Regions from separate parts of the Streptomyces coelicoflavus genome, predicted to be linked through region 3. Evidence: riboswitches for the same ligand, from Rfam matches in the RefSeq annotation. Region 3 holds a riboswitch; each other region holds the start of a gene.

The links. A riboswitch is a leader RNA that binds a small molecule or an ion and turns the genes downstream of it on or off. The one in region 3 is predicted to bind cyclic di-AMP.
Region 1: linked by a shared signal. The riboswitch ahead of OHA99_RS19850 (M23 family metallopeptidase) and the one ahead of rpfA (resuscitation-promoting factor protein RpfA) in region 3 are both predicted to bind cyclic di-AMP.
Region 2: linked by a shared signal. The riboswitch ahead of OHA99_RS03870 (LysM peptidoglycan-binding domain-containing M23 family metallopeptidase) and the one ahead of rpfA (resuscitation-promoting factor protein RpfA) in region 3 are both predicted to bind cyclic di-AMP.
Region 4: linked by a shared signal. The riboswitch ahead of OHA99_RS08820 (M23 family metallopeptidase) and the one ahead of rpfA (resuscitation-promoting factor protein RpfA) in region 3 are both predicted to bind cyclic di-AMP.

What each region holds. Positions count from the first base shown of each region.
Region 1 covers NZ_CP108218.1:4,463,878-4,470,903, forward strand. Annotated here, with positions in the region: gene OHA99_RS19835 (dihydrofolate reductase family protein) at 1-990, shown strand, start outside; tRNA gene OHA99_RS19840 (tRNA-Met) at 1,059-1,132, shown strand; gene OHA99_RS19845 (PP2C family protein-serine/threonine phosphatase) at 1,342-2,553, shown strand; cyclic di-AMP (ydaO/yuaA leader) riboswitch at 2,778-2,934, shown strand; gene OHA99_RS19850 (M23 family metallopeptidase) at 2,946-3,995, shown strand; gene OHA99_RS19855 (aldo/keto reductase) at 4,133-5,077, shown strand; gene OHA99_RS19860 (PrsW family intramembrane metalloprotease) at 5,100-6,512, opposite strand; gene trmB (tRNA (guanosine(46)-N7)-methyltransferase TrmB) at 6,523-7,026, opposite strand, start outside.
Region 2 covers NZ_CP108218.1:836,208-843,233, reverse strand. Annotated here, with positions in the region: gene dxs (1-deoxy-D-xylulose-5-phosphate synthase) at 1-1,024, shown strand, start outside; gene OHA99_RS03890 (aspartate aminotransferase family protein) at 1,025-2,410, shown strand; gene OHA99_RS03885 (helix-turn-helix domain-containing protein) at 2,533-3,147, shown strand; gene OHA99_RS03880 (DUF6126 family protein) at 3,144-3,263, shown strand; gene OHA99_RS03875 (tyrosine-protein phosphatase) at 3,293-4,090, opposite strand; cyclic di-AMP (ydaO/yuaA leader) riboswitch at 4,515-4,672, shown strand; gene OHA99_RS03870 (LysM peptidoglycan-binding domain-containing M23 family metallopeptidase) at 4,677-5,624, shown strand; gene OHA99_RS03865 (SGNH/GDSL hydrolase family protein) at 5,886-6,671, shown strand; gene OHA99_RS03860 (carboxymuconolactone decarboxylase family protein) at 6,914-7,026, opposite strand, start outside.
Region 3 covers NZ_CP108218.1:4,990,088-4,997,113, forward strand. Annotated here, with positions in the region: gene OHA99_RS22280 (nucleoside triphosphate pyrophosphohydrolase) at 1-238, shown strand, start outside; gene OHA99_RS22285 (cytochrome P450) at 235-1,578, shown strand; gene OHA99_RS22290 (transglycosylase family protein) at 1,722-2,759, shown strand; cyclic di-AMP (ydaO/yuaA leader) riboswitch at 2,943-3,109, shown strand; gene rpfA (resuscitation-promoting factor protein RpfA) at 3,113-3,841, shown strand; gene eno (phosphopyruvate hydratase) at 4,114-5,394, shown strand; gene divIC (cell division protein DivIC) at 5,543-6,025, shown strand; gene OHA99_RS22310 (DUF501 domain-containing protein) at 6,138-6,677, shown strand; gene OHA99_RS22315 (exopolyphosphatase) at 6,674-7,026, shown strand, end outside.
Region 4 covers NZ_CP108218.1:2,046,032-2,053,057, forward strand. Annotated here, with positions in the region: gene OHA99_RS08805 (bifunctional GNAT family N-acetyltransferase/acetate--CoA ligase family protein) at 1-2,322, opposite strand, end outside; gene OHA99_RS08810 (HPr family phosphocarrier protein) at 2,524-2,805, shown strand; gene OHA99_RS08815 (GntR family transcriptional regulator) at 2,983-3,678, opposite strand; gene OHA99_RS08820 (M23 family metallopeptidase) at 3,810-4,574, opposite strand; cyclic di-AMP (ydaO/yuaA leader) riboswitch at 4,586-4,750, opposite strand; gene OHA99_RS08825 (pitrilysin family protein) at 4,942-6,330, opposite strand; gene OHA99_RS08830 (pitrilysin family protein) at 6,327-7,026, opposite strand, start outside.

The sequences.
Region 1 (7,026 bases), 530 kb from region 3:
CTGGTCGGGGCCGGGACGATCCGGGCCGACAATCCGCGGCTGCTGGTGAACTCGGCCGAGCGGCGGGCGGCGCGGGTCGCGGCCGGGGAGGCGGAGTACCCGCTCAAGGTCACCGTCAGCGGCAGCGGCGAGCTGGATCCGGCGGCGCGGTTCTGGCACACGGGTGGGGAGAAGGTGCTGCTGACCACGGACGACGGTGCCCGGCGGGCCCGCGGGCTGGGGATCGCTGCCGATGTGGTGTCCCTGGGGGCGGCGCTCGACTGGCAGACCGCGCTGGAGTACCTCCACGACCGGCGGGGCGTGCGGCGGCTGATGGTGGAAGGGGGCGGGACCGTCCACAGCCAGCTGCTTCAGCGGGAGCTCGCCGACGAGCTGCACCTCGTCCTCGCGCCCGTCCTCGTCGGGGACCCGGCCGCGCCCCGGCTGTTCGGGCCCGGTGCCTACCAGGGCGGGCGGCTGCGGTTGATCGAGACGCGGCGGATCGAGGACGTGGTGCTGATGCGGTACCTGCCGACCGCACCCGGCGCCGGCGAGCGAGTCGCCGCCGCCGACCGGCACTGGCTGGGGCTCGCCTGTGAGCTGGCCGAGCTGTGTCCGCCGTCGGACACCGCGTTCAGCGTGGGGGCGGTCGTGGTCGCCGCCGACGGGAGCGAGCTGGCGCGCGGGTTCTCGCGGGAGGGCGGTGATCCCGTCGTGCACGCCGAGGAGGCCGCGCTCGCGAAGGTCGACCCGGAAGACCCCCGGCTCGCCCGCGCCACCGTGTACAGCAGTCTCGAGCCCTGCGCCCGCCGCGCCTCCCGGCCCGCGCCCTGCGCCCGGCTGATCCTCGACGCCGGGGTGCGCCGCGTCGTCACGGCCTGGCGGGAGCCGGACACCTTCGTGGCGGGGGCGGACGGGAGCGGGGTGCTCGCCGCGCACGGTGCCGTCGTCGTCGTACCGGCCGGGTACGAGGAGCGGGCCAAGGCGCCGAACCGCCATCTGGAGGGGTAGGGCCACCGTCGGGGAGATACCGATGTGCATTCCACCCCGGGGATGACGTACAGTGGTGAACACAACGGCGCGGGGTGGAGCAGCTCGGTAGCTCGCTGGGCTCATAACCCAGAGGTCGCAGGTTCAAATCCTGTCCCCGCTACTGAAGGCCGAGGGCCGGAATCCGAAAGGGTTCCGGCCCTCGGTGCGTTTCCGGTGCGTTTCCGCTGCGTTCCTCCCGGACGTGCCCGTCATCCGGTCGGCCCCTCACCGCTCGCCACCCGCCCCCGTCCCCGGAAACCTGGAGTCCAGGACGGCAAGCGGCGCGCGGACGTGCGGGGTGGCGGGAGACGAGTGGTGCGGCCTGGTGACGTGGACGACGAGGGAGTGGCCGCCAGGGCCGGCGGCCGGCTCCCCGGTGATCCCGTGCCCGACCCGGGCCTCGGAGGCGAGGAGCCGCCCTCCGGCCCGCCGCCGCGCCGCCGGACCGGCTACGGACGCGCCTTCGTGCACGCGCTCCCCGTGCTGCTGATCGCCGTCGCCATCCTGTACGACATCTTCACGCCGAGGTACTTCACCGCCGGCCCCCTCTACACGGCCGCGCCCCTGGTCGCCGCCCCGCTCTACTCGCGGCGCGGCACCGCGCTCACCGGCGTTGCCGTGGTCGTGTCGGTCATCGGGCTGCAGATCGGCAAGGGCGTCATCCACTACGTCGACTCCCTCACCGAGCTGATCACCATCGCGACGGTCGCCGTGCTCGCCGTCCTCGTGAACGGCATGGTCCGGCGCAGCAGCGAGCGTCTCGTCTCCGTCCGCGAGATCGCCGAGGCCGCCCAGCGCGCCGTGCTGCCCGAACCCGCCGAGCGCATCGGGGGTTTCGAGATCGCCGTCTGCTACGAGGCCGCGCAGGCCGACGCCTTCATCGGCGGTGACCTGTACGCCGTGCAGGACAGCGCCCGCGGCGTCCGGCTCATCGTCGGCGACGTGCGCGGCAAGGGCATGGGCGCGGTCGCCGCCGTCGCCGTGGTGATCGGCGCCTTCCGGGAGGCCGCCGAGCAGGAGGCGACGCTGGAGGCGGTGGCGCAGCGCCTGGAGCGGGCGCTGGCGCGCGAGGGCACCCGGCGCGACGGGCTGGACGCCTTCGAGGGCTTCACCACCGCTCTCCTCGCCGAACTCCCGCACGGCGACGGGACCGTACGCATCGTCAACCGCGGCCATCCGCCACCCCTGCTGCTGTATTCCGACGGGACCCTGGACACGCTGCCCGCCCGCGAGTCGGCGCTGCCGCTCGGCATGGGAGACCTGGGCGTGTGGCCCGACCGGGCGGAGGAGGCCGACTTCCCCGGTGGGGCCACACTGCTGCTCTACACCGACGGGCTGACCGAAGCCCGGGACGCCAGGGGCGAGTTCTACGATCCGCAGACGCGGCTGGCCGGCCATGTCTTCCGGCATCCGGTGACGCTGCTCGACACCCTCGCCGAGGACGTGCGCCGGCACTCCGGGGGCGGCATGGCGGACGACATGGCGCTGCTCGCCGTACGGCGGCCCCGGCGCGGTGACCATGATCATTGTCACGAGACGTGACGGCCCGACCCCCCTCCGCATAACAACTGATACACCGTCAGAAGAAAGTGGCGTGAAGGGGAATACTGAGGGCGGGTCAACTCGTCCGGTTTTCACCGGTCGTGAGGGGTGCGTCCCGGCCGTTTTCGTTAATGATCAAGCGGAACGGCTTGGATTCCGGGCCTCGCGTCTATTAACGTTCGATAACGCAGCGCGGTCGTCCCAGCCGTCACAGAAGGCGGCTCCGTGCGCACGCGCCGAATCCCGCAAGGGAACCGGGGAACCACCACATTGGGGTGAATCGGGCGTCTGGCACCGTGGAAACACGGTCGGCAGACACCCGTAGGAGACCTTCCTGCTCCGAACCCGTCAGCTAACCCGGTAGGCGAAAGGAAGGAAAGGAGTACGCCCACGTGGCGTCCAACCGGCCTGCCCCCGAGGCCCCGTACGTGCCCACCGGGCACGGCACCGACACCTTCGGCTACGACGCCCCCCGCGCCGAAGAGGGCCCCTGGGAGGAGTGGAACCCCACCGCGGAGTCCATCCGTCCCGTGCGCGGCCGGCACCGCGTCGCCAAGCAGCGCGGCGGACTCGCCCGCAGCTCCACCGTCCTCGGCGTAGGCGTCATAGCCGCCGTCGGCGCGGGCGGCATGGCCAGCGCGCAGACCGGCAAGCCGCCGGTGTCCATCTCCATGCCGGACCTGCCGAACGTGGGCTCGCTCATGCCCGGCGGCGACGAGGAGCCGGAGCCCGAGGGTTCCGCCACCCCGCTCAGCGGCATCACCCAGGCCGTCGCCGCGGACACCGCGCAGGGCGCGGACTCCACCGGTGCCGGCGCCGGTGAGTCGCTGCGGGCCCGGATCATGGCGCAGGCCGAGCAGCAGCAGGCCCAGGTCGAGACCAAGGCCGCCGCCGAGGCGCAGGCCGCGGCCGAGAAGAAGGCCCAGGAAGCCGCCGCCAAGGCCGCGAAGGAGGCCGAGGCCAAGGCCGCCGCCGCCAAGAAGAAGGCGGAGGAGGAGGCCGCGAAGAAGGCCGAGGCCGAGCGGCTCGCGAAGCTGGCCAAGCAGTTCACGCTGCCGACCTCCTCGTACACGATCTCCTCGACCTTCAACCAGGCCGGCTCCCTGTGGGCCTCCGGCCACCACACCGGCCTCGACTTCGCCGCCCCCACGGGCACCCTGCTCAAGGCGGTGCACAGCGGCACGATCACGTCGGCCGGCTGGGACGGTTCGTACGGCTACAAGACCGTGCTCACCCTCGACGACGGCACCGAACTCTGGTACGCGCACCAGTCGTCCATCAACGTCAGCGTCGGCCAGAAGGTCACCACCGGGGACGTCATCGGCCGCGTCGGCGCCACCGGCAACGTCACCGGCGCCCACCTGCACCTCGAGGTCCACACCGGCGACGGCTCGGGCATCGACCCGATGGCCTGGCTCCAGAGCAAGGGCCTCACCCCCTGAGGCACCTCGCCCCTTGACCCGCCCCGCCGAGCCCCGGCGGTCCTGACGGCAACCCCCCGACGTCAGGGCTGCCGGTTTGCGGCGTTTTTGCGCGGGTGCCGGAATGCTCTGCTCCGCCGCGGTCGTTGATCCTCTACATGACTTCTCTGCGCAAGCTCGGCTCCTCCGACCTCGAGGTCTTCCCCCTCGCCCTCGGCGGCAACGTCTTCGGCTGGACCGCCGACCAGGACACGTCCTTCGCCGTCCTCGACGCCTACACGGCGGCGGGCGGCAACTTCGTCGACACCGCCGATTCCTACTCCGCCTGGGTCGACGGCAACAGCGGCGGCGAGTCCGAGACCGTCCTCGGCAAGTGGCTCGCGGCCCGCGGCAACCGTGACGACGTCGTCCTCGCCACCAAGGTCAGCCAGCACCCCGAGTACCCCGGCCTGTCCGCCGCGAACATCAGGGCCGCCGCCGACGCCTCGCTGCGCCGCCTGGGCACCGACCACATCGACCTCTACTACACCCACTTCGACAAGCCCGAGGTGCCGGTCGAGGAGATCATCGGCGCCCTCGACGAGCTGGTGAGGGCCGGCAAGGTGCGGCACATCGCCGCCTCCAACATCTCCGCCGAGCGGCTCGCGGCGTCCCTGGAGTTCTCCGACCGCGAGGGCCTGGCCCGGTACGTCGCCCTCCAGCCGCACTACAACCTGGTCTCCCGCGACACCTACGAGGGCGGACTCGGCGACCTCGCCGAGCGGACCGGTCTCGCCGCCGTCCCGTACTACGCCCTCGCGGCCGGCTTCCTCACCGGCAAGTACCGCCCCGGCACGGCCGTGGACAGCCCGCGGGCCGGCGGTGCCGCCAAGCACCTGGAGAGCGAGCGCGGGCGCCGGGTGCTCGCCGCCCTGGACGAGATCGCCGAGGCCCACGACGCTCCCGTCGCCACGGTCGCCCTCGCCTGGCTGGCCGGCCGGCCGACGGTGGCGGCCCCGATCGCCTCCGCGCGCACGGTGGAGCAACTGCCGGCACTGCTGGGCGTGGCCGAGCTGAACCTGACGGAGGACGAGGCCGAGCGGCTCACACGGGCGTCCGCCTGAGGGGCGGCCGGACGACGCGGGCCTACGGCCGGTAGGGGCCGGGCGGCGTGTACGGCGCGTGCTGCGGAGAGGGCGGCGCGTACTGCGGGTACGGGGCGTGCGGCGCCTGCGGGTGGTGCGGCGGGTGCGGGCCGTACGGCCGGTACGGGGGGTGCGCCGTCGCGTACCCGTACGCACCCTGCGCCCCGTAGCCGTACCCGTACGCCCACGGGGGCACCGGCCGCGGCGCGGGCGCCGGGGGTGCGGTGGCCCGGGCGGCGTGGTCCAGCGCCGGACGGGCCACGCCTCGCAGGCTCCACAGGGCGTCGAGGAGTTGGCGCTCCCGTACGGTGAAGTCGGCGCCCGCCCTGCCCCGGCGCCCGCGCTGCCGCAGGAACGCCACCGAGGTCGCACACGCCTCGTACCGTGCCACCGCCCGAGCACCCTCCTTCCCGGCGTGCTTGCGGGCGTACTGCCGGGCGACGCGGCGGGCCCGCATCGAGCCGAGCGCGAAGGGCTCCGTGGGCGTCAGCCAGCCGGCGGCCACGTAGGCGGGCAGCTCGGCCCGGACGGTGCCCAGTTCACGCTGCCGGGTCCAGATCACCAGCCAGGTCAGCAGGCCGAACGACGGCACCATGAACGCCGCGTACACGCCGAAGAAGCCGTACTCGCCGAACGCGGCCGAGCCGTTCCACAGGGCGTGCATGCCCATCGCGAGCAGCAGCCCGGCCAGCGGGAGCAGGGCCCGGCGCAGACGGTGCCGGCCCGCGGAGAGCGCGGCGATGCCGAAGCCGATGCCGGTGAGGACCGTGAACAGCGGGTGCGCGAAGGGCGACATCACGACGCGGACGAAGAAGGTCGCCGCGGTGACCGAGGCGATGCCGCTGTCGCCGGTCAGCTGGTCGGTGCCGAAGGCGGTGCCCAGGTAGAGGATGTTCTCGGTGAAGGCGAAGCCGGTGGCGGTGACCCCGGCGACGACCACGCCGTCGACGATGCCGGTGAAGTCCCGTCTGCGGAAGAGGAAGACCAGCAGGACGGCGGCGGCCTTGGCGGACTCCTCGACGACCGGGGCTATGACCGTGGCGCCCCAGGTGTCCGCGCCGGCCGGGTCGGCGGTCGCGGTCGCTATCCACCGGGTGGCGAAGCTGTTGGCGACGATCGCTATCAGCGCCGCCGCGCAGGCGCCCCACGCGAAGCAGAACAGCAGGTTCCGCCAGGGTCCGGGATCGACCCGGTCCAGCCAGCGGAACGCCGCCACGAGCAGCGGTACGGGCAGGACGGCGAGACCGAGCCCCACCAGGAAGCCCTGTGTGCCGGTCTGTTCGCGCACCAGGGCGAGGATCACCAGGCCGGAGAGCGCGAGCAGGGTGATCAGCGCGCCGTAACGGACCCAGGTGCGCTGCCACCAGTGCGTATGCCGGTGCACACGGGTCGGGTACGGGGGACAGGTGGCCACGGCATGGACCCTAACCGGTGGGAGGCAGCTCCTTGTGCTGTACGCGACGAAACAGCAGGTCGTTCACCACATGTCCCTTGTCCAGTCCCTGGCCCTCGAAACGGGTCAGCGGCCGGTGTTCGGGGCGCGGCGCGAACCCGCCGCCGGGCACGGTGTTCTCGAAGTCGGGGTGCGCGGTGAGCACCTCGAGCATCTGCTCGGCGTACGGCTCCCAGTCGGTGGCGCAGTGCACGACGGCCCCCGGTGCGAGCCGGGTCGCGGCCAGCGTCAGGAACTCCGGCTGGATCAGCCGGCGCTTGTGGTGGCGCTTCTTCGGCCACGGGTCGGGGAAATAGACGCGCAGTCCGGCGAGGGAGCCGGGGGCGAGCATCTCGCGCAGCAGGATGACCGCGTCGCCGTTGCCCACCCGGATGTTGGGCAGCTCCTCGCGCTCCGCGCGCGCGAGGAGGTTGCCCTGGCCCGGGGTGTGGACGTCGACGGCGAGGATGTTGGTGTCCGGGTCGGCGGCGGCCAT
Region 2 (7,026 bases), 4.2 Mb from region 3:
GAGCCCGGCGGGCGGCCCGTCCTGGACCTCGGTGTTCGGTCAGGAGATCGTCCGGATCGGCGAGGAACGCGAGGACGTGGTGGCGGTCACCGCGGCCATGCTCCACCCGGTCGGCCTCGCCCCCTTCGCCGAACGGTTCCCGGACCGCGTCTGGGACGTCGGCATCGCCGAGCAGCACGCCGTCGTGTCCGCCGCGGGCCTCGCCACCGGCGGACTGCACCCGGTCGTCGCCGTCTACGCCACCTTCCTCAACCGCGCCTTCGACCAGCTCCTGATGGACGTGGCCCTGCACCGCTGTGGGGTCACCTTCGTCCTGGACCGGGCCGGCGTCACCGGCGTCGACGGGGCCTCGCACAACGGCATGTGGGACATGTCCGTCCTCCAGGTCGTCCCCGGGCTGCGCATCGCCGCCCCGCGCGACGCCGACCAGCTGCGCGCCCAGCTGCGCGAGGCGGTCGCCGTGGACGACGCGCCGACGCTGCTGCGCTTCCCGAAGGAGTCCGTCGGCCCCGCCGTACCCGCCGTCGACCGGATCGGCGGCCTGGACGTCCTGCACGCCGCGGACCGGCCCGAGGTGCTGCTCGTGGCGGTGGGCGTGATGGCACCCGTCTGCCTCGGGGCAGCCGAACTCCTCGAGGCCCGCGGCATCGGCTGCACCGTCGTCGACCCGCGCTGGGTCAAGCCCGTCGACCCGGCGCTCGCACCCCTCGCGGCGGGGCACCGGCTGGTGGCCGTCGTCGAGGACAACAGCCGCGCCGCCGGGGTCGGCTCCGCGGTGGCCCTGGCGCTCGGCGACGCCGAGGTCGACGTCCCCGTACGCCGCTTCGGCATCCCCGAGCAGTTCCTCGCCCACGCCAAGCGCGCCGAGGTGCTCGCGGACATCGGCCTCACCCCGGTCGACGTCGCCGGGCGGATCGCCGCGAGCCTGGCCCTCGCCGGACAGGTGGAGGAGGGGGCCGGGGGATCCGCAGTGGAACAGTCCGGCGACGGACGGATCGTCATGCCAGCGCAAGGAGAGAACTGAATGACCAAGGAGTTCGACCTCACCGCGCTCTTGGCCGAGCGCGGGGCCGAGCGGTACGAGCTGCACGCCAAGCACCTCAACCACCAGCAGCCGCGCATGCTGCGCACCATCGGCTTCGACAAGGTCTACGAGCGGGCCGAGGGCGCGCACTTCTGGGACGCGGACGGCAACGACTACCTGGACATGCTCGCCGGGTTCGCGGTGATGGGCCTGGGCCGCCACCACCCGGTCGTCCGCAAGGCGCTGCACGACGTCCTCGACGCCTCGCTCGCCGACCTGACCCGCTTCGACTGCCCGCCGCTGCCCGGCCTGCTGGCGGAGAAGCTGCTCTCCTACAGTCCCCACCTGGACCGTGTCTTCTTCGGCAACAGCGGCACCGAGGCCGTCGAGACCGCCCTGAAGTTCGCCCGCTACGCCACCGGAAGACGGCGGATCCTGTACTGCTCACACGCCTTCCACGGGCTGACCACCGGCTCCCTCTCCGTCAACGGCGAGGACTCGTTCCGCAAGGGCTTCGCGCCGCTGCTGCCCGACACCGCCGTCCCGCTCGGCGACCTCGACGCCCTGGCCCGCGAGCTGAACAAGGGCGACGTGGCCGCGCTGATCGTGGAGCCGGTCCAGGGCAAGGGCGTGCACGAGGCCCCGCCCGGCTACCTGCGCGCCGCACAGGAGCTGCTGCACCGGCACAAGGCGCTGCTGATCGCCGACGAGGTGCAGACGGGCCTCGGCCGTACCGGCAAGTTCTACGCCTACCAGCACGACGACGGCGTCGAACCCGACCTGGTCTGCGTCGCCAAGGCGCTGTCCGGCGGGTACGTGCCGGTGGGGGCCACCCTGGGCAAGGACTGGATCTTCCAGAAGGTGTACTCCTCGATGGACCGCGTGCAGGTCCACTCGGCGAGCTTCGGGTCCAACGCGCAGGCCATGGCGGCGGGGCTCGCCGTGCTGTCGGTGATGGAGAACGAGGAGATCGTCGCGAACGCCGCCGCGGTGGGGGAGCGGCTGAAGTCCCGGCTGGCCGAGCTGGTGGACCGCTACGAGCTGCTCGCCGACGTCCGGGGCCGCGGACTGATGATCGGCATCGAGTTCGGCCGGCCCGGTTCCCTGAAGCTGCGCAGCCGCTGGACGATGCTTCAGGCGGCGCGGAAGGGGCTGTTCGCGCAGATGGTGGTCGTGCCGCTGTTGCAGCGCCACCGCATCCTGACCCAGGTGTCCGGCGACCACCTGGAGGTGATCAAGCTGATCCCGCCGCTGATCATCGACACCGACGACGCCGACCGGTTCGTCGACGCCTTCACGGAGGTGATGGAGGACGCGCACCATGGGGGCGGCCTCATGTGGGACTTCGGGAAGACCCTGGTCAAGCAGGCGGTGGCCAACCGCTGAGCGAGCCCGTGGGGGCCTTCGCCGCTGAGGCCCGTGAGCGTGTTTGCCTCTGAGGTCCCGAGGGCGTTTGCCTCTGAGGCAAGGAATTTGCCTGGCGGGCAAGTTTCGGGCTGAATGGAGCCATGAGCTCCTCCGAGACCGGCCCCGCCGAGGGGACGGTCGCCGCCGTCGCGCCCCAGCTGCGCGAGCTGCGGCGGCGGGCCGCCCTCACCCTCGAGGCCGCGTCCCGCGCCGCGGGGCTGTCGCCCGCCCACCTCTCCCGTCTGGAGACCGGGCAGCGCCAGCCCTCACTGCCGATGCTGCTCGCGCTCGCCCGTGTCTACGGTACGACCGTCGCCGAGCTGCTGGGCGAGACGGCCGCCGACCGGGACGCCGTCGTGCGCGGCGCCGACATGGAACCCACCGCCGCGGGCGGCTGGACGTACTGGCAGGCGGGCGCGCCGGGCCGCGGCATGCAGGCCCTGCGCGTCCAGGTGCCGTACGGCTCCCAGGGCGACGTGGTGCGGGTGCACCCCGGCGAGGAGTGGCTGCACGTCCTCAGGGGCCGGTTGCGACTGCGTCTCGGGGACACCGAGCACCGGCTCACCGCGGGGGACAGTGCCCACTTCGACTCGATGACCCCGCACCGGATCGCGGCCCAGGACCCCGACGGGGTCGAGCTGCTCTTCGTCCACACCCTGCTGCAGAGCCCGACGGCCGCGCTGTGCCTCGGCCCGACCCCTGGAGAGACGCCATGAGTGCCATCGAGGACAAGTTCCCGCGCGCCCTGTGGGTGCGGCTGGTCATCTACATCGCCCTGGGGCACGTCTTCGGCGGCTTCCTCTACCTGCTGTTCGAGGTGGGCGCCAAGTAGCGCCGTCCGGCCGTCCGCGAGCGGGTGGCTCAGTCCAGCATCCGCTCGCGCAGCCGCTCCCGGGTCTGCGGAGTGAGCCGGAGACCCTTCTCCAGGTAGGCGTCGACGCCGCCCCACGTCTCCTCGACGGTCTCGAAGGCCGCCGCCAGGTACTCGGCGCGCGCGTCGAACAGGGGGCTGAGCAGCTCCATGACCTCGGGTGAGTACGCCGAGGCCGCGGAGCCGCTGCGGTGCACCTTGTAGCGGCGGTGCGCGGCGTTCGACTTCAGGTAGTCCTCGACGAGGGCCTCGCGCTCGACGCCCAGGGCGAGCAGGGTGACGGCGATCGACAGGCCCGCGCGGTCCTTCCCGGCCGCGCAGTGCATCAGCGCGGGGACGCTGTCCTCGGCGAGCGCGTGCAGGATCCGGGAGTGCTCCGCCGTGCGCTCCGTCATGATGAGGCGGTAGGAGTTGATCATCCGGTCGGCGCCCTTGCCGTCCGCCAGGATGCCCCGCAGCTGGTCGAGGTCTCCGTCACGGACCATCTTCCAGAACTCGGCGCCGTCGGCCGGGTCGCTCAGCGGCAGGTTCACATTGCGCACGCCCGGCAGCTCGACGTCCGGGCCGTCGAGCTTCTGGTCGGCCGCGTTGCGGAAGTCGAAGATCGTGTGCAGGCCCAGCGAGGTCAGGAACGCGGCGTCCTCGCCGGTGGCGTGCGCGAGGTGGCCGCTGCGGAACAGCACCCCCTGCCGCACCCGCCGGCCGTCCACGGTCGGCAGTCCGCCCACGTCCCGGAAGTTGCGCACACCGGTCAGCTCGGGTTCGGTCGACGGGACCTGCTGCGTCACGGGGGCTCCTCCCACTCCGCCCCGCCGTCGCTGCTCGCCGGCGGGCACCACTCGACGATACGGCATGACCGGCCGGCGAAAGCCGCTTCAAGAGGGCCATTGTGGGCCGGTAAAGGCATTCTGTCCGAATTGGCGCTTTGGTAATAACTGGCCCTGAAATGGCGGAGGGTGGATAAGGGGCGCGTGAGCAGCGTCATATCCGTGACCGAGCGTTGTCCGTCATGTTCACGTAATGCGGCTGGTTCTCAAGGGTATTCAGGGAAAGCAGTGGGTCGGAAATCGACGCAGGGTCACCGGTTTTTTCATAAAGGATCAATCGAAACGCCTGTCGCCGGAACCTCGCGCTTGTCCCTGTGCGTCCTGGTCCCTTACGTTCACCACCGATCCGGACGGACGCCTAATCCTGCCGCCGACCGGAGCCCGCACTCATCCACCACCCGTACACGGCAGGAGCGGGGGACCCACAGGTAAAACTGCCTGTTCCGGTTCCCGGAACGGCTTGGGGTAAAGCCGCGTTTCGGCGCGGCCGGGCATCTCCAGCCCGCACCCGACAGCTCACCTCGCAGGCGCCGGAGAGGAATTCGCCATGCCCGCGAAGGGTAAGCACCGCCGTACCAGGGCCATGCGCCTGACCCGCACCATCGCCGTCGCCGGAACCGGTGGCGCCGCGCTCGCGCTCCCGCTGCTGGGTGCCGCCTCCGCCAACGCCGCCCCCGCGCACTCCGTTTCCGAGCAGGCCGTGCAGTCCATTCCGACGTCGGCCAAGAAGTCCGCCGCGAGCAGCTCCGACAAGAACGCGGACTCCCGGACGTACACCGTGAAGAGCGGTGACTACCTTTCGAAGATCGCCGACGAGCAGCACGTCGACGGCGGCTGGAAGAAGCTCTACGCGGACAACCGCGAGGCCGTCGGTTCCGACCCGTCGCTGATCCACCCCGGTCTCGAGCTCGCGATCGGCGGCCAGGCCGCCAAGTCGTCGGCGCCGTCCGCCGCGCAGTCGCAGAAGCCGGCCGAGAAGCCCGCCGCCGACAAGTCGACGGACGCCGAGAAGGCCTCCTCGGACGACTCCGGCTCCTCGGAGTCCTCGGAGGCCACGGACACCGGCGCCCAGTCCGCGGGCACCACCAGCGGTTACACCTCCCCCGTCGCGGGCGGCACCGTCGGTACCCCGTACCACCAGTCGGGCAGCATGTGGTCCAGCGGCTACCACACCGGCACCGACTTCGTCGTCCCGACCGGCACCTCGCTGAAGGCCGTCGGCGCGGGCACCGTCGTCTCGGCGGGCTGGGGCGGCGCGTACGGCAACCAGGTCGTCATCCAGCTCGCCGACGGCCACTACGCCCAGTACGCCCACCTCTCCTCGCTCTCCGTCTCCGCCGGTCAGTCGGTGACGGCGGGTCAGCAGGTCGGCCTCTCGGGTGCCACCGGCAACGTGACCGGCCCGCACCTGCACTTCGAGATCCGCACCACGCCGGACTACGGCTCGGACATCGACCCGATCGCGTTCCTGCGCTCGCACGGCGTCTCCGTCTGACGTCCGGCTCCGCGCAGCCACCGTGCCCCGAAGGCCGGACCCCGATCCCCGGGTCCGGCCTTCGGCGTACCCGGGCCTCGGTGTACCCGGTCTTCGGTGTACGACGCCTTCGGAGTACCGCGCCGTATTCCGGAATTGACGAACACTTTAGGCGTGGCCTTTCTCACCGACCGTCAACCCCTTCCTACGGTCGCGTAGGTCACATTCCAAGGTGAATCATGGGCCGACGTGGCAGACGATTCGAAGAGTGACAGCAGAGCAGTGATCGGGTCGTACGTGGCGGTGGGGGACAGCTTCACCGAGGGCGTCGGCGACCGCGGCCCGGACGGGGATTTCGTCGGCTGGGCCGACCGACTGGCCGTACTGCTCGCGGACCGGCGCCCCGAGGGCGACTTCACGTACACGAACCTCGCCGTGCGCGGCAGGCTCCTCGACCAGATCGTGGCGGAACAGGTCCCGCGGGCCGTCGCCCTCGCACCGGACCTGGTCTCGTTCGCGGCGGGCGGCAACGACATCATCCGGCCCGGCACCGACCCCGACGAGGTCGCCGAGCGGTTCGAGCTGGCGGTGGCCGCGCTGACCGCCGCGGCCGGCACCGTCCTGGTGACCACCGGCTTCGACACCCGTGGGGTGCCCGTCCTCAAGCATCTGCGCGGCAAGATCGCCACGTACAACGGGCACGTCCGGGCCGTCGCCGACCGGTACGGCTGCCCGGTGCTCGATCTGTGGTCGCTGCGGAGCGTCCAGGACCGCAGGGCGTGGGACGCCGACCGGCTGCACCTGTCGCCGGAGGGCCACACGCGTGTGGCCCTCCGCGCCGGACAGGCCCTGCGCCTGCCGGTCCCGGCAGACCCGGACCAGCCCTGGCCGCCCCTTCCGGCCCGCGGCACGCTGGACGTGCGGCGCGACGACGTGCACTGGGCGCGCGAGTACCTGGTCCCGTGGATCGGACGCCGACTGCGCGGCGAGTCGTCGGGCGACCACGTCACGGCCAAGGGAACGCTGTCGCCGGACGACATCAAGACGCGGATCGCCGCGGTGGCCTGAGGGCCGGAGGAGGGGAGCGGGCGGCCGGTGCCCGCGCGGCGTCCCCTAGGGCGTGTATCAGAAGTGGATCTTGTGCCACCGCGTAGTCGGTGCCCCCTCCTCGTCATATGACGCTGCTCAGGCATCGGCCTCGGTCTCTCGACGGTCCCGGTCGCGGCCGCGACGGCCGTGCGGTCGGAGGCAAGGACCGGTTATGTACTGCCGTTATCCAGCGGACGCGGCGGACGTCGGCGCTTCAGTTCTCAGTTCTCCTGAGGCGAGTCCGCTTCGTCGTGTTCGGAGAAGACCTCGCGTGCGACGGCGTAGCTTTCGAACGCGCGAGCCACACCCGCGTAGACGGCCATCTGGATGAAGG
Region 3 (7,026 bases):
GCGCACCTCGGTCACCGAGGGCGTCCCCCTCGGCCAGCCCGGCCTGGCCCTCGCCGCCAAGCTCCACTCCCGCGTCCGCACCGCGGGCCTCGACGTCCCGCTGCCCACCGGCGAGGGCATCGGCTACGACCTGCTCGCCCTAGCCGCCCGCGCCGAGGCGGGGGGCACCGACCCCGAGGCGGCCCTGAGAGCGGCGGCCCGCGCCTACCGGGACGCGATCAGGGCGGTCGAGGGATGACCGGCAGCCCGCCGGCCCCCGGTCCTGCTTCCGGCCCCGTCCCCGGTCCTGCGTCCGGCCCCGTCCCCGAGCTGTTCAGCTGGGAGTTCGCGAGCGACCCCTACCCCGCCTACGCCTGGCTGCGCGAACACGCCCCCGTGCACCGCACCCGGCTGCCCAGCGGGGTGGAGGCCTGGCTGGTCACCCGGTACGCCGACGCGAAACAGGCCCTCGCCGACCCGCGGCTGTCCAAGAACCCGGCGCACCACGACGAGCCCGCGCACGCCAAGGGCAAGACCGGCATTCCGGGGGAGCGGAAGGCCGAGCTGATGACCCATCTGCTCAACATCGACCCGCCCGACCACACCAGGCTGCGACGGCTGGTCAGCAAGGCGTTCACGCCCCGCCGCGTGGCCGAGTTCGCGCCCCGGGTGCAGGAACTGGCCGACGGCCTCATCGACCGGTTCGTCGCCACCGGCTCCGCCGACCTCATCCACGAGTTCGCCTTCCCGCTGCCCATCTACGCCATCTGCGACCTGCTCGGCGTCCCCCGCGAGGACCAGGACGACTTCCGGGACTGGGCGGGCATGATGATCCGTCACGGCGGTGGCCCGCGCGGCGGCGTCGCACGCTCGGTGAAGAAGATGCGCGGCTACCTCGCCGACCTCATCCACCGCAAGCGTGCCGCGCTGCCGCCCGAGCCCGCACCCGGCGAAGACCTCATCTCCGCCCTGATCCGCGCCTCCGACCACGGCGAGCACCTCACCGAGAACGAGGCCGCGGCCATGGCCTTCATCCTGCTCTTCGCAGGATTCGAAACCACCGTCAACCTGGTCGGCAACGGCACGTACGCGCTGCTCACCCACCCCGAGCAGCGCGAGCGGCTGCAGACCTCGCTGGCCGCAGGCGAGCGCGGCCTGCTGGAGACCGGCGTCGAGGAACTCCTGCGCTACGACGGCCCGGTGGAGCTGGCGACCTGGCGGTTCGCCACCCGGCCGCTGAGCATCGGCGGGCAGGAGGTCGCGGCCGGCGATCCCGTCCTCGTCGTCCTGGCCGCCGCCGACCGGGACCCGGAGCGGTTCACCGACCCGGACACCCTGGACCTCGCCCGCCGCGACAGCCAGCACCTCGGGTACGGACACGGCATCCACTACTGCCTCGGCGCCCCGCTCGCCCGGCTGGAGGGGCAGACGGCGCTGGCCACGCTCCTCACCCGGCTGCCGGACCTCCGCCTCGCCGCGGAACCGGCCGAACTCCGGTGGCGCGGCGGCCTCATCATGCGCGGTCTGCGCACTTTGCCGGTGTCGTTCACCCCGCCCGCGTCATCGGCCGACAACGGTCCGTCGCCGACGCAAAAGTGACACGCGCTCAACTCTGTGATCTTCACGTGATCTGCGCGGCATGAACTTGTGACAAGTGATGATCTCCCTATACGTTCACGGATCAACGTGGTGTCGAGCGTCATCCGCCGCGTGGTCCCCGTCGTCTTGTGAAAGGTCGTCGCATGCTCTCCGGGAACGGTCGTCACCGCCGCCCCCGCCAGGCGCCCGCTCTGGTCGTCGCAGCCGGAGTGACCGGCTCCGCCATCGCGATCCCCCTGCTCGGCGCCACCGGTGCCCACGCGGCCGACGGAGCGAACTGGGACCGCGTCGCCGAGTGCGAGACCGGCGGCGCCTGGAGCCAGAACAGCGGCAACGGGTACTACGGGGGCCTGCAACTGTCGCAGGAGGTCTGGGAGCAGTACGGCGGTCTGGACTACGCGCCCAGCGCCGACCAGGCCAGTCGCTCCCAGCAGATAAGAATCGCCGAGAAGATACACGCGGACCAGGGCATCGCCGCCTGGCCGACCTGCGGACTGCTGGCCGGCCTGGGCAACGGCCCGGGGGTCGCGAGCGGCGGCTCGGACGCGGCCGGTGACGGTGCGTCGGAGGGCACGGACGCGTCGGGGGAGACGGACGGCTCCGGTTCGTCCGAATCGCCCACGACCACCGAAAAGCCCGAGTCGTCGCAGTCTCCCGAGTCGTCCGAGCCCTCCCAGTCGTCCGGTACGACCGACTCGGCCGACACGGACGACGCTCCCGAGTCGGCGTCCGGAGCGCCCTCTTCGTCCCCTTCGCCCACTTCTTCGCCGTCCTCCGGCGCCCCCTCCGAGGCCGCGCCCGACGACGTGACCCCCTCCACGAAGTCGGACACACCCACCGAATCCGACCGCGGCGCCGGCGCGGAACAGCGGGATGCCGAGGGGTCGTCCGGCTCCGGCCGCCACCGCGGCGACAGCGCGGACGAGGGTGCGGCGGACAGGAGCCGCGACGACGACTCGACGGGGCGGCACGCCTCGCGGGACGGCGAGCCGCGAGAGGTCGAGGACGGCTCGTACACGGTCCGCTCCGGCGACAACCTCTGGGCCATCGCCGACTCCCTTGAGGTCGACGGTGGGTGGCGCGCGCTGTACGCCGGCAACAAGACGGTCGTCGGCGCCGACCCGGACCACATCCTGCCCGGTCAGACGCTCACGGTCACGGGCGAATCGGGCGAAAAGTAGGGGGAGTTCGCGTCACGGTTAGAGACCGTATGTCCCTTTTGGATCTCGTGAGAGATAGGTCTCAGAAGCCGTGATCGTCTTTGAAAATCCGCGGAGCGCGTGTCTACGGTCATGACCGCTCGCCACCGCGGGCCCCGACAGCCGCAACGCCGAATCCTGCCAGCGGCCGTACGGGAACAGTCGTCGCGTCAAGCGCCGCAGGCAGGAGCGGGGGACCCAAGGTAAGTGCCGCACCGGGCAGTTGAGCCGGAGCGGCTAGGGGTGAAGCCGAGTTCCGCGAGGAACCCGGCCGGGCAACTCAACCGGCCCGAACCCGACAGCTCACCTCGCAGGCGTCGGTGAGGGGATCAACCATGCTGTTTTCCGGCAAGGGCAAGCACCGTCGCCCGTCCAAGGCCACCCGTGTCATCGCCGTCGCCGGCGTCACCGGTGCCGCCGTCGCCGCCCCGCTGATGGCGGCCGGCAACGCCTCCGCCGCCACCGCGTCCGAGTGGGACGCCGTCGCCCAGTGCGAGTCCGGCGGCAACTGGTCCATCAACACCGGCAACGGTTACTACGGCGGTCTGCAGTTCTCCGCCTCCACCTGGGCCGCCTACGGCGGTACGCAGTACGCCTCCTCCGCCGACCAGGCGAGCAAGTCCCAGCAGATCGAGATCGCCGAGAAGGTGCTCGCGGGCCAGGGCAAGGGTGCCTGGCCGGTCTGCGGCACCGGCCTGTCGGGCGCCGCGTACACCGGTGGCGGCTCCGAGGACAGCGGTTCCTCCAGCTCCGAGAGCTCGCAGAGCCAGAGCAGCGGCTCCACCGCCGAGCGCTCCACCGAGCAGAAGGCCTCCCGCTCCTCCGAGCGCCCGGCCGCCGAGCCGAAGGCCGAGAAGCCCGCCAAGAAGACCGTCACCACCCCGACCGGCAAGAAGGTCGAGAAGGGCGACGGCGAGTACAAGGTCGTCAAGGGCGACACCCTCAGCTCGATCGCCGAGGAGCACGACGTCAAGGGCGGCTGGGCGAAGCTGTTCAAGCTGAACGACGACATCGTCGACGACGCCGACCTGATCTACCCGGGCCAGCAGCTGCACCTGAAGTAAGGGGCGGCGGCTCCCCCGACTCCCGCCCCGGTGCGTGTTCCCCCGTACGCACCGGGGCGGGATTTTTCGTGCCCCGGTCTCGCGGGGTACCCGCCCGGTTTCCGGAAACGTCTTTGTTCCGTTCGGAAACAATTTACTCTCGGTTCTGTCCAGCGGGTGGGCGATCGGCTGGCCGATCGCCCCGGGCCGGTTAGGCTCGGTCCCGCAGAGCCGCCGCGGTCCCGCGGGACCGCGCGTCACACCGAAGCGTCACATTGAAGAAGGAGATGCTCGTGCCGTCCATCGACGTCGTCGTAGCCCGGGAAATCCTGGACTCCCGAGGCAACCCCACGGTCGAGGTCGAGGTCGGCCTCGACGACGGCAGCACGGGTCGTGCCGCCGTTCCGTCCGGCGCCTCCACCGGTGCCTTCGAGGCCATCGAACTCCGTGACGGCGACCAGAGCCGTTACCTCGGCAAGGGCGTCGAGAAGGCCGTGCTGGCCGTCATCGAGCAGATCGGCCCGGAGCTGGTCGGCTACGACGCCACCGAGCAGCGGCTGATCGACCAGGCCATGTTCGACCTGGACGCCACCGACAACAAGGGCTCGCTCGGCGCCAACGCCATCCTCGGCGTCTCCCTCGCCGTCGCCCACGCCGCCTCCGAGGCCAGCGACCTGCCGCTCTTCCGCTACCTGGGCGGCCCGAACGCGCACCTGCTGCCGGTGCCGATGATGAACATCCTGAACGGCGGCTCGCACGCCGACTCCAACGTGGACATCCAGGAGTTCATGATCGCGCCGATCGGCGCGGAGTCCTTCTCCGAGGCCCTGCGCTGGGGCGCCGAGGTCTACCACACCCTCAAGAAGGTCCTGAAGAACAAGGGCCTGGCCACCGGCCTCGGCGACGAGGGCGGCTTCGCCCCGAACCTCGGCTCCAACCGCGAGGCCCTCGACCTCATCCTCGAGGCGATCAAGGAGGCCGGCTACACCCCCGGCGAGCAGATCGCCCTGGCGCTCGACGTCGCCGCGTCCGAGTTCTACAAGGACGGCTCCTACTCCTTCGAGGGCAAGGAGCGCACCGCCGCCGAGATGACCGAGTACTACGCCGAGCTGGTCGAGGCGTACCCGCTGGTCTCCATCGAGGACCCGCTGTTCGAGGACGACTGGGACGGCTGGAAGACCATCACCGCCAAGCTCGGTGACAAGGTCCAGCTCGTCGGCGACGACCTGTTCGTCACCAACCCGGAGCGCCTGGCCCGCGGCATCGAGGAGAACTCGGCCAACGCCCTGCTGGTCAAGGTCAACCAGATCGGCTCGCTGACCGAGACCCTGGACGCCGTCGAGCTGGCCCAGCGCAACGGCTTCAAGTGCATGATGTCCCACCGCTCCGGCGAGACCGAGGACGTCACCATCGCCGACCTGGCCGTCGCCACCAACTGCGGCCAGATCAAGACCGGTGCCCCGGCCCGCTCCGAGCGCGTCGCCAAGTACAACCAGCTGCTGCGCATCGAGGAGATCCTCGACGACGCCGCGGTGTACGCCGGCCGCAGCGCGTTCCCCCGCTTCAAGGGCTGAGCACCACCCGGTAAGGCCCCGTAAGAGGCAGCGTCGTACGTACGTCCCCGTACCCGGTCCCGTACCGTGTGCGGGGACGTACGCACGTATGCGGACGACGCAGGCAGGACGACGCAGGCAGGACGACGCACGAAGGCGGAGGCGGCACATGGCGGTGAAGGACCGGGACCGTTTCTCCACCGCGACCAGGATCCGGATCATCGGGGAGCAGACCGCGGCCCGGGTCTACCGCTCGCAGACCAAGCGCCAGGCCCGGCGCTCCCGGCTGACCGGCCGGGCCGCGCTGCTCGCGATGGTGCTCTGCTCGCTCGTCGTGGCCCTCGCCTACCCGATCCGGCAGTACGTCGCCCAGCGCGCCGAGATCGCCGATCTCCAGCAGGAGCAGCGGGAGACCCGGCAGCGGGTCGAGGACCTGCGCGACCTCAAGGCACGCTGGCAGGACGACGCCTACGCCGAGCAGCAGGTGCGGCTGCGGCTGCACTACGTGATGCCGGGGGAGACGGGGTTCATCGTGGTCGATCCCGAAGCGGCCGACCGGACCCGCGCCGAGGCCGGCGCCGCCGACCGGGCCTGGTACCGGAACGTCTGGGACGGGGTCGACAAGGCAGACGCCGCCGCCCGCCGGCAGTGAACCGACCACGCCGACCGCTCCGACCGTTCCGACGGTGCCGACCACGCCGACCACGCCGACCGCTCCGACCGCTCCGGCAGTGACTCAACAGGAAGACCAGCAGAAGACAGTCATGCAGACTCCCCCGCCGACCACCCCGCGCACCGAACCGACCGACGCGGACGTGGCGGCCTTCAAGCAGCAGCTCGGACGGCCCCCGCGCGGCCTGCGCGCCATCGCGCACCGCTGCCCCTGCGGACAGCCGGACGTCGTGGAGACGGCACCGCGCCTTCCCGACGGCACGCCCTTCCCCACGCTGTACTACCTGACGTGCCCGAAGGCGGCCTCCGCCATCGGCACGCTGGAGGCGAACGGCGTGATGAAGGAGATGACCGAGCGCCTGGCCGCCGACCCGGAGCTGGCCGCCGCCTACCGCGCCGCGCACGAGGACTACGTCCGGCGCCGCGACGAGATCGAGGAGCTGACCGGCTTCCCGAGCGCGGGCGGCATGCCGGACCGCGTGAAGTGCCTGCACGTGCTGGTCGCCCACTCGCTGGCGGCCGGCCCCGGCGTCAACCCGCTGGGCGACGAGGCGATCGCGATGCTGCCCGAGTGGTGGCGCAAGGGGCCGTGCGTGACGGCCGCCGGGACCGACGGGGAGGACGCCCAGTGACCCGTGTCGCCGCCGTCGACTGCGGTACGAACTCCATCCGCCTGCTGGTCGCCGACGCCGACCCCTCGACCGGCGAGCTGACCGACCTGGACCGCCGCATGACCATCGTGCGGCTCGGCCAGGGCGTCGACCGCACCGGGCGGCTGGCCCCCGAGGCGCTGGAGCGGACCTTCGCCGCCTGCCGGGAGTACGCCGAGGTCGTCAAGGCGCACGGCGCCGAGCGGCTGCGCTTCGTGGCCACCTCCGCCTCCCGCGACGCGGAGAACCGGGACGACTTCGTGCGCGGGGTGCTGGACATCCTGGGCGTGGAGCCGGAGGTCATCACCGGCGACCAGGAGGCCGAGTTCTC
Region 4 (7,026 bases), 2.9 Mb from region 3:
GTGACGCAGGTGGGGCGCGGTGGCCTTCAGGGCCACGGGGTAGCCGAGGGCCCGTGCGGCGGCCACGGCGTCGTCGGGGGTGGGGGCGGGCAGGGCGCGGTGGACGCGGACGCCGTACCTGCCGAGCAGCTCGCAGGTCTCCCGGGTGCCGAGGGTGAGCCCCTGCCCGCGCGCGAGGTATCCCGCTATCTGCTCGGCGGCGCCCTTCTCGTCGATGTCCTCGTACTCGGGCACCTTGCCGGGGTCGGCGGCGTCGCGCCGCCACTGGGCGTAGGCGACGGCCTCGCCGAGGGCGCGGACGGCACGCTCGGCGGCGGGGTAGGCGGGGATCAGGCGGGCCCCTTCCGGAACCCGCACGGCGGGCGGCTGCTCGACCGGGGCGGCGGGCACGGTCTCCTCGGCGGGACCCGGGCCCCCCTGGGAGGCGCCGGTGCCCGGGCCGGCCTGGGGGGCGGTGCTCGCCGCCGCCGACAGGGCTTGGGCCAGGCCGCCCAGCTCCACGTGGACCACGAGGACCGGCTTGGTGGGGACCGCGGCCGCCGCCGAGCGCAGGGCCTCCGCCAGCGCGGCGTCCCCGGCGGCCCCCTCCCCCACCGTCGGAATGGCGGTGACGACGACCGCGTCGCACGTGTCGTCGGCCAGGGCGCGGGACAGGGCCGCGTGGAAGTCGTCGGCCGAGGCGGCCGTCGTCAGGTCCAGCGGGGGCTGCGGGCGCAGCCCCTCGGACAGGCACGCGTCGTAGGTGAGCAGCCCCAGGGACTCCGAGTTGCCCAGGATGGCCACCCTCGGTCCGGCGGGCAGCGGCTGGCGGGCGAGCAGCAGTCCGGCGTCGACCAGGTCGGTGATCGTGTCGACCCGGATCACGCCGGCCTGCCGCAGCAGCGCGGAGACCGTCGCGTGCGGCAGCCGGGTCGCCCGTACGGCGTGCCCCTGGGGTGCCACGCCGCCGTGCCGGGCGCCCTGCACCACGACCAGGGGCTTGGCGGCCGCGGTCCGCCGGGCCAGCCGGGTGAACTTGCGCGGGTTGCCGATGGACTCCAGGTACATCAGCGCGACGTCGGTCTCCGGGTCGTCGTACCAGTACTGGAGGACGTCGTTGCCGGAGACGTCGGCGCGGTTGCCGGAGGAGACGAAGGTGGACACGCCGGTGACGCCGGTGACCCCGCCGCCGCGCCGGTGCAGCCGGGAGAGCAGGGCGATGCCGATGGCACCGGACTGGGCGAACAGGCCGATCCGGCCGGGGCGCGGCATCTCGGGGGCGAGGGAGGCGTTGAGCCGCACCTCCGGGGAGGTGTTGATGATCCCGAAGGCGTTGGGCCCGATGATCCGCATGCCGTACGAGCGCGCCTGCCGCACGAGGGCGCGCTGGCGTTCACGTCCCTCGGGGCCGCTGTCGGCGTACCCGGCGGTGATCACCACGAGTCCCTGGACGCCGTGCTCGCCGCACTCGGCGACGACGTCCGGGACGTGCGCGGCGGGCACGGTGACGACGGCCAGGTCGACGGGCCCGTCGATGTCGCGCACGGAGCGGCACGCCGGGACCCCGTCGATCTCCTTGCGCTCCTCGGGGAAGGCGCTGTTCACGGCGTACAGGCGGCCCGTGTAGCCCGCGTCCCGGATGTTGCCGAGGATGCTGCGGCCCACGCCGCCGGGTGTGCGGCCGGTGCCGACGACCGCGACCGAGCCGGGCTGGAGCAGCCGCTGGACGGAGCGGGCCTCCGCGCGGTGCTCGCGCGCGTACTGCACGGCGAGCGAGCGGTCGGTGGGTTCGAGACCGAACTCCAGGCGGACCACACCGTCCTCGAAGCTCCGCTTCTGGGTGTAACCGGCGTCCCTGAAGACTTTGATCATCTTGGTGTTGGCGGGCAGCACCTCGGCGGCGAAGCGGCGGATGCCCCGCTCGCGGGCGACGGCGGCGATGTGCTCGAGGAGCGCGGAGGCGACGCCGCGCCCCTGGTGGGCGTCCTGGACGAGGAAGGCGACCTCGGCCTCGTCGGCCGGGGAGGTGGCGGGTGCTCCGCCGGCGCCGATCCGGTCGTAGCGTACGGTGGCGATGAACTCGCCGCCGATGGTGGCCGCGAGTCCCACCCGGTCCACAAAGTCGTGGTGCGTGAAGCGGTGGACGTCCTTGGCGGACAGGCGAGGGTACGGCGCGAAGAAGCGGTAGTACTTCGACTCGTCGGAGACCTGCTCGTAGAAGCTGACCAGGCGCTCGGCGTCATCAACGGTGATGGGGCGGACGCGCGCGGTGCCGCCGTCGCGCAGCACCACGTCGGCTTCCCAGTGGGCGGGGTACTCGTGCCGGTCCGACGAGGTCTGCATGGGCCCCAGACTACGGCTCGCGTACGACAACGGCGCGGGGCAGTCTGTGGAGGACGGGAGCTCGGACCGAGGCCGCGGTCCGACTGCCACGCGGGACGGCGCACACGGCCGTCCCGGCTCGCTTCACGATGTGGGAAACTGGTCTAGACAACCTGGTCTAGACAACTTCAACCCCTCTGAACACCTGAAGGGCAGCATCACATGGCTGAGCGCCGCGTCAACGTCGGCTGGGCCGAGGGTCTCCACGCCCGCCCCGCCTCCATCTTCGTCCGAGCCGCCACGGCCACAGGCGTCCCGGTGACGATCGCCAAGGCCGACGGGTCCCCCGTCAACGCGGCCTCCATGCTGGCCGTCCTCGGCCTCGGCGCCCAGGGCGGCGAGGAGATCGTCCTCGCCTCCGACGCCGAGGGCGCGGAGGCCGCCCTGGACCGGCTGGCGAAGCTGGTCGCCGAGGGGCTCGAGGAGCTTCCCGAGACCGTCTGATCCCGACGGACAGCACCACCGAAAGGCCCGCCGGCACCACCGGGCGGGCCTTTCTCCTTTTCTCTTCCGGGCGTTCCCTTCCGGGCACCCTGTTTCAGACGCTCTCTTCCAGACACCCTCTTTCGGGCGGCGGAAAAGGCGGTCCGGAATTCCCCGTCCTTTTGTACGGCACGCGTGTTACTTCGGCAGCCCCGCCGTGTTTACGGAATGTTGCGCATTCCTCACACGCTCCGTCCGCCCGCCGCCGGAGGCGAATCGCAGCCGGTACGCCGACGCCGACCGTTCGGCGTGCAGCGTCATGAGCGCCCGCGCGCGGTCACCGTCGCCCCGGGCCACCGCGTCGACGATCGCGCCGTGCTCCGCCCAGTGCTCCACCGGCCCGGCCGGGGCCTCCTGGACGTACATCCAGGCGATCTTGTGGCGCAGCTGGGTCAGCAGCGCCGCCAGGGAGGGGCTGCCGGCCGCCCGGGCGAGGGTCTCGTGGAACCAGCCGCCCAGCGGGCGCAGGTCCTCACCGGCCCCCTGTCCGGCCCGCTCCCGCCCCAGCCTGACCAGGCCGCGCAACACCCTGAGGTGGGCCTCGGTGCGCCGCCGGGCGGCCCGGGAGGCACCGAGCGGTTCCAGGAGTGTGCGGGTCTCCAGCAGGTCGGCGGCCTCCCGCTCGGTCGGTTCCGCGACGCACGCGCCCGCGTGCCGCCGGGTCACCACGAAACCCTCCGCCTCCAGCGTGCGCAGGGCCTCGCGGACGGGGACGCGCGAGACGCCGTAACGGCGGGCGAGGATTTCCTCGGTGAGCCGGCTCCCGCGACCGTGGACGCCGGCGACGATGTCGTCCCGGATCGCCGTACACACAGAATGCGCCGGAATACACATGACCGACCTCCGCCTTGATCCCTGAAACGTCGACGATGGACGCGTTTTCAGCGACTCTAGGCCAATCAAGCGAATGGGGAATGCGAAAAGCCCCGAATCACGGAGTCGGGGCTTTTCGGATGCGGCGGCCGTCAGATGTTCACGCCGTGGGAGCGGAGGTAGGCGACGGGGTCCATGTCCGAGCCGTACTCGGGGCTCGTACGGGCCTCGAAGTGCAGGTGCGGTCCGGTGACGTTGCCGGTGGCACCCGAGACGCCGATCTGCTGGCCGGGCTCGACCGACTGGCCGACCGAGACACCGATCGACGACAGGTGCCCGTACTGCGTGTACGTGCCGTCGTGCATCCGGATCACCACCTGGTTGCCGTACGCCCCGCCCCAGCCGGCCTCGACGACGGTGCCGACGCCGACGGAGTGCACGGACGTGCCGCTGGAGGCGTGGAAGTCGATGCCGGTGTGGCTGCCGGAGGACCACAGGGAGCTGCCGGCCTGGTACGCGGTGGAGACGTAGGAGGCGGTGATCGGCGCGACGAAGGTGTTGAGGCGCTCGCGCTCCGCCTCCCGCGCGGCGCGCTCCTTGGCCTCGCGCGCCTCCTTGGCCGCCTCGGCCGCCCGCTCGCGGGCCGCTTCCCGGGCCGCCTCGCGGGCGGCGGCGTCCACGGCCGCCTGCTGCTGGGCGACGGCCTGGGCGTCGATCTCGTCGGCTATGGCGTCGCCGATGGTGACGACCGGGGTGATCCCGCTCTGCTCCACCTCGGCCTCGGCGGCGAGCGCCGGAGCCGCGAGGGTGCCGACGACGCCGGTGGTGGCGAGGGCCGCGACTCCCGCCGCGCGGGCGGTGGTGCGGTGCACCCGGCCGGTACGGCGGTGCTTCCCGGTGGCGCGCGTGAACGCCATGTAGGGCTTGTCCTTTCCTTCCCTCTCGCCTACCGGGTTAGCTGACGGGTTCGGAGGTGGAAGGTCTCCTACGGACCCCCTCGCGGTGCGCGCGGGCGTCCGATTCACCCCAGGGACTGCGATGGGTCCCCGGCTCCCCTGGCTCGCGCCGTACGGGGACTCGGCGATGACTGTCCGGTGCCGCGGATGCGGCGCACTGCCTGACGAACAGCCCGGAAGACGCTAAACGCGGCTGCGTTCAATCCTCAAACGCAACAGGCTTTTTGTAGCGCACGCCACAGGGCAGACGGGCAACCACTGCCCCAATCCGGACATACGGCGGCCCTGGTGACGCTCCGGTCACCAGGGCCGCCGCGCGCGCGTGCCGCTACTCGGCGGCCACCACGGTGACTTCACCGATGCCGAGGGCCTCGACGGGCGCCTTGATCTGCGCCGCGTCGCCGACGAGGACCGTCACGAGGCGGTCCACCGGGAAGGCGTTCACGACCGCGGCCGTGGCCTCCACGGTGCCCGTGGCGGCCAGTTGACGGTAGAGCGTCGCCTGGAAGTCGTCGGACAGGTGCTGCTCGACCTGGTCGGCCAGCGTGCTCGCCACGGCCGCCGCCGTCTCGTACTTCAACGGTGCCACGCCCACCAGGTTCTGCACGGCCACGTCGCGCTCGGCGTCGGTGAGCCCCTCGGCGGCGAGCTTGCGCAGCACCGTCCACAGGTCGTCGAGCGCGGGACCGGTGTTGGGCGTGTCGACGGAGCCGCTGATGGCGAGCATCGCGGCGCCCGTGCCGTCCGGCGCGGAGCGCAGGACCTGGCCGAACGCCCGGACGCCGTAGGTGTAGCCCTTCTCCTCGCGCAGGACGCGGTCCAGGCGCGAGGTGAGGGTGCCGCCGAGGCAGTAGGTGCCGAGCACCTGCGCGGGCCACACGCGGTCGTGCCGGTCGGCGCCGGTGCGGCCGATCAGCAACTGCGTCTGGACGGCGCCGGGACGGTCGACGATGACGACCCGGCCCCGGTCGTCGGCGGTCACCGGGGGCACGGGGCGCGGCTCGGCGGTCGAACCGGTCCACGCGCCGAGGGTGTCGCCGAGCAGCGCGTCGAGGTCGACGCCGGTGAGGTCGCCGACGACCACGGCGGTGGCCGTGGCGGGGCGTACGTGCCGCTCGTAGAAGGCGCGTACGGCCGCCGCGTCGACGGCCGCGACCGTCTCCTCGGTGCCCTGGCGCGGGCGGGACATGCGCGCGTCGGCCGGGAACAGCTCCTTGGAGAGCTCCTTGGCGGCGCGGCGGGCGGGGTTGGCCAGCTCGTGCGGGATCTCGTCGAGCCGGTTGCGCACCAGCCGTTCGACCTCGCCGTCGGCGAAGGCGGGTGCCCTGAGGGCGTCGGCGAGCAGGCCGAGGGCCTTGGCGAGGCGCGAGGCGGGCACCTCCAGGCTCAGCCGGACACCGGGGTGGTCGGCGTGCGCGTCCAGGGTGGCGCCGCAGCGCTCCAGCTCGGCGGCGAAGTCCTCGGCGGAGTGCTTGTCGGTGCCCTCGGAGAAGGCGCGCGCCATGATGGTGGCGACGCCGTCGAGACCGGCCGGTTCGGCGTCCAGGGGCGCGTCGAGGAGCACCTCGACGGCGACGACCTGCTGGCCGGGGCGGTGGCAGCGCAGCACGGTGAGGCCGTTGGCGAGGCTGCCGCGCCCGGGGGCGGGGAACGCCCAGGGCTTGGGCTCGCCGGCCTGCGGCTGCGCGTGGAAGTCCATGGTGGCGAGCTCGGTCACTTGGCCGCCTCCTCGTTCTCGTCGGTGGCGCCGGCGCCGGTCGTCCCGGCGTCGGTCTCGTCGGCGGGTGCGGTGGGCTCGTAGACGAGCACCGCGCGGTTGTCGGGGCGCAGGCGGGCCTTGGCGACCTCCTGGACCTCCTCCGCGGTCACCTCGAGCACCCGCCGCACGGCGGTGAGGGCGAGCTGCGGGTCGCCGAACAGCACGGCGTACCGGCACAGTTCGTCGGCGCGGCCGGCGACCGTGCCCAGGCGGTCCAGCCACTCGCGCTCCAGCTGGGCCTGGGCGCGCTCCATCTCCTCGGCCGTGGGGCCCTCCTCGGCGAAGCGGGCCAGCTCCTCGTCGACGGCGGTCTCGATGACCGGCACCTCGACGTCACCGGACGTCTTCACGTCCAGCCACCCCAGCGAGGGCGCCCCCGCGAGCCGCAGCAGGCCGAACCCGGCGGCGACGGCCGTACGGTCGCGGCGCACCAGCCGGTTGTAGAGGCGGGACGACTCGCCGCCGCCGAGCACGGTCAGGGCCAGGTCGGCCGCGTCGCACGCGCGCGTGCCGTCCTCCGGCAGGCGGTACGCCGCCATCAGCGCACGCGCGGGGACCTCCTCCTCGACGACCTCGCGCACCTGCCCGCCCATGACGTCGGGCAGCGAGCCGTCCCGGGGCGGCTGCTTGCCGTCGTGCGAGGCGATGGAGCCG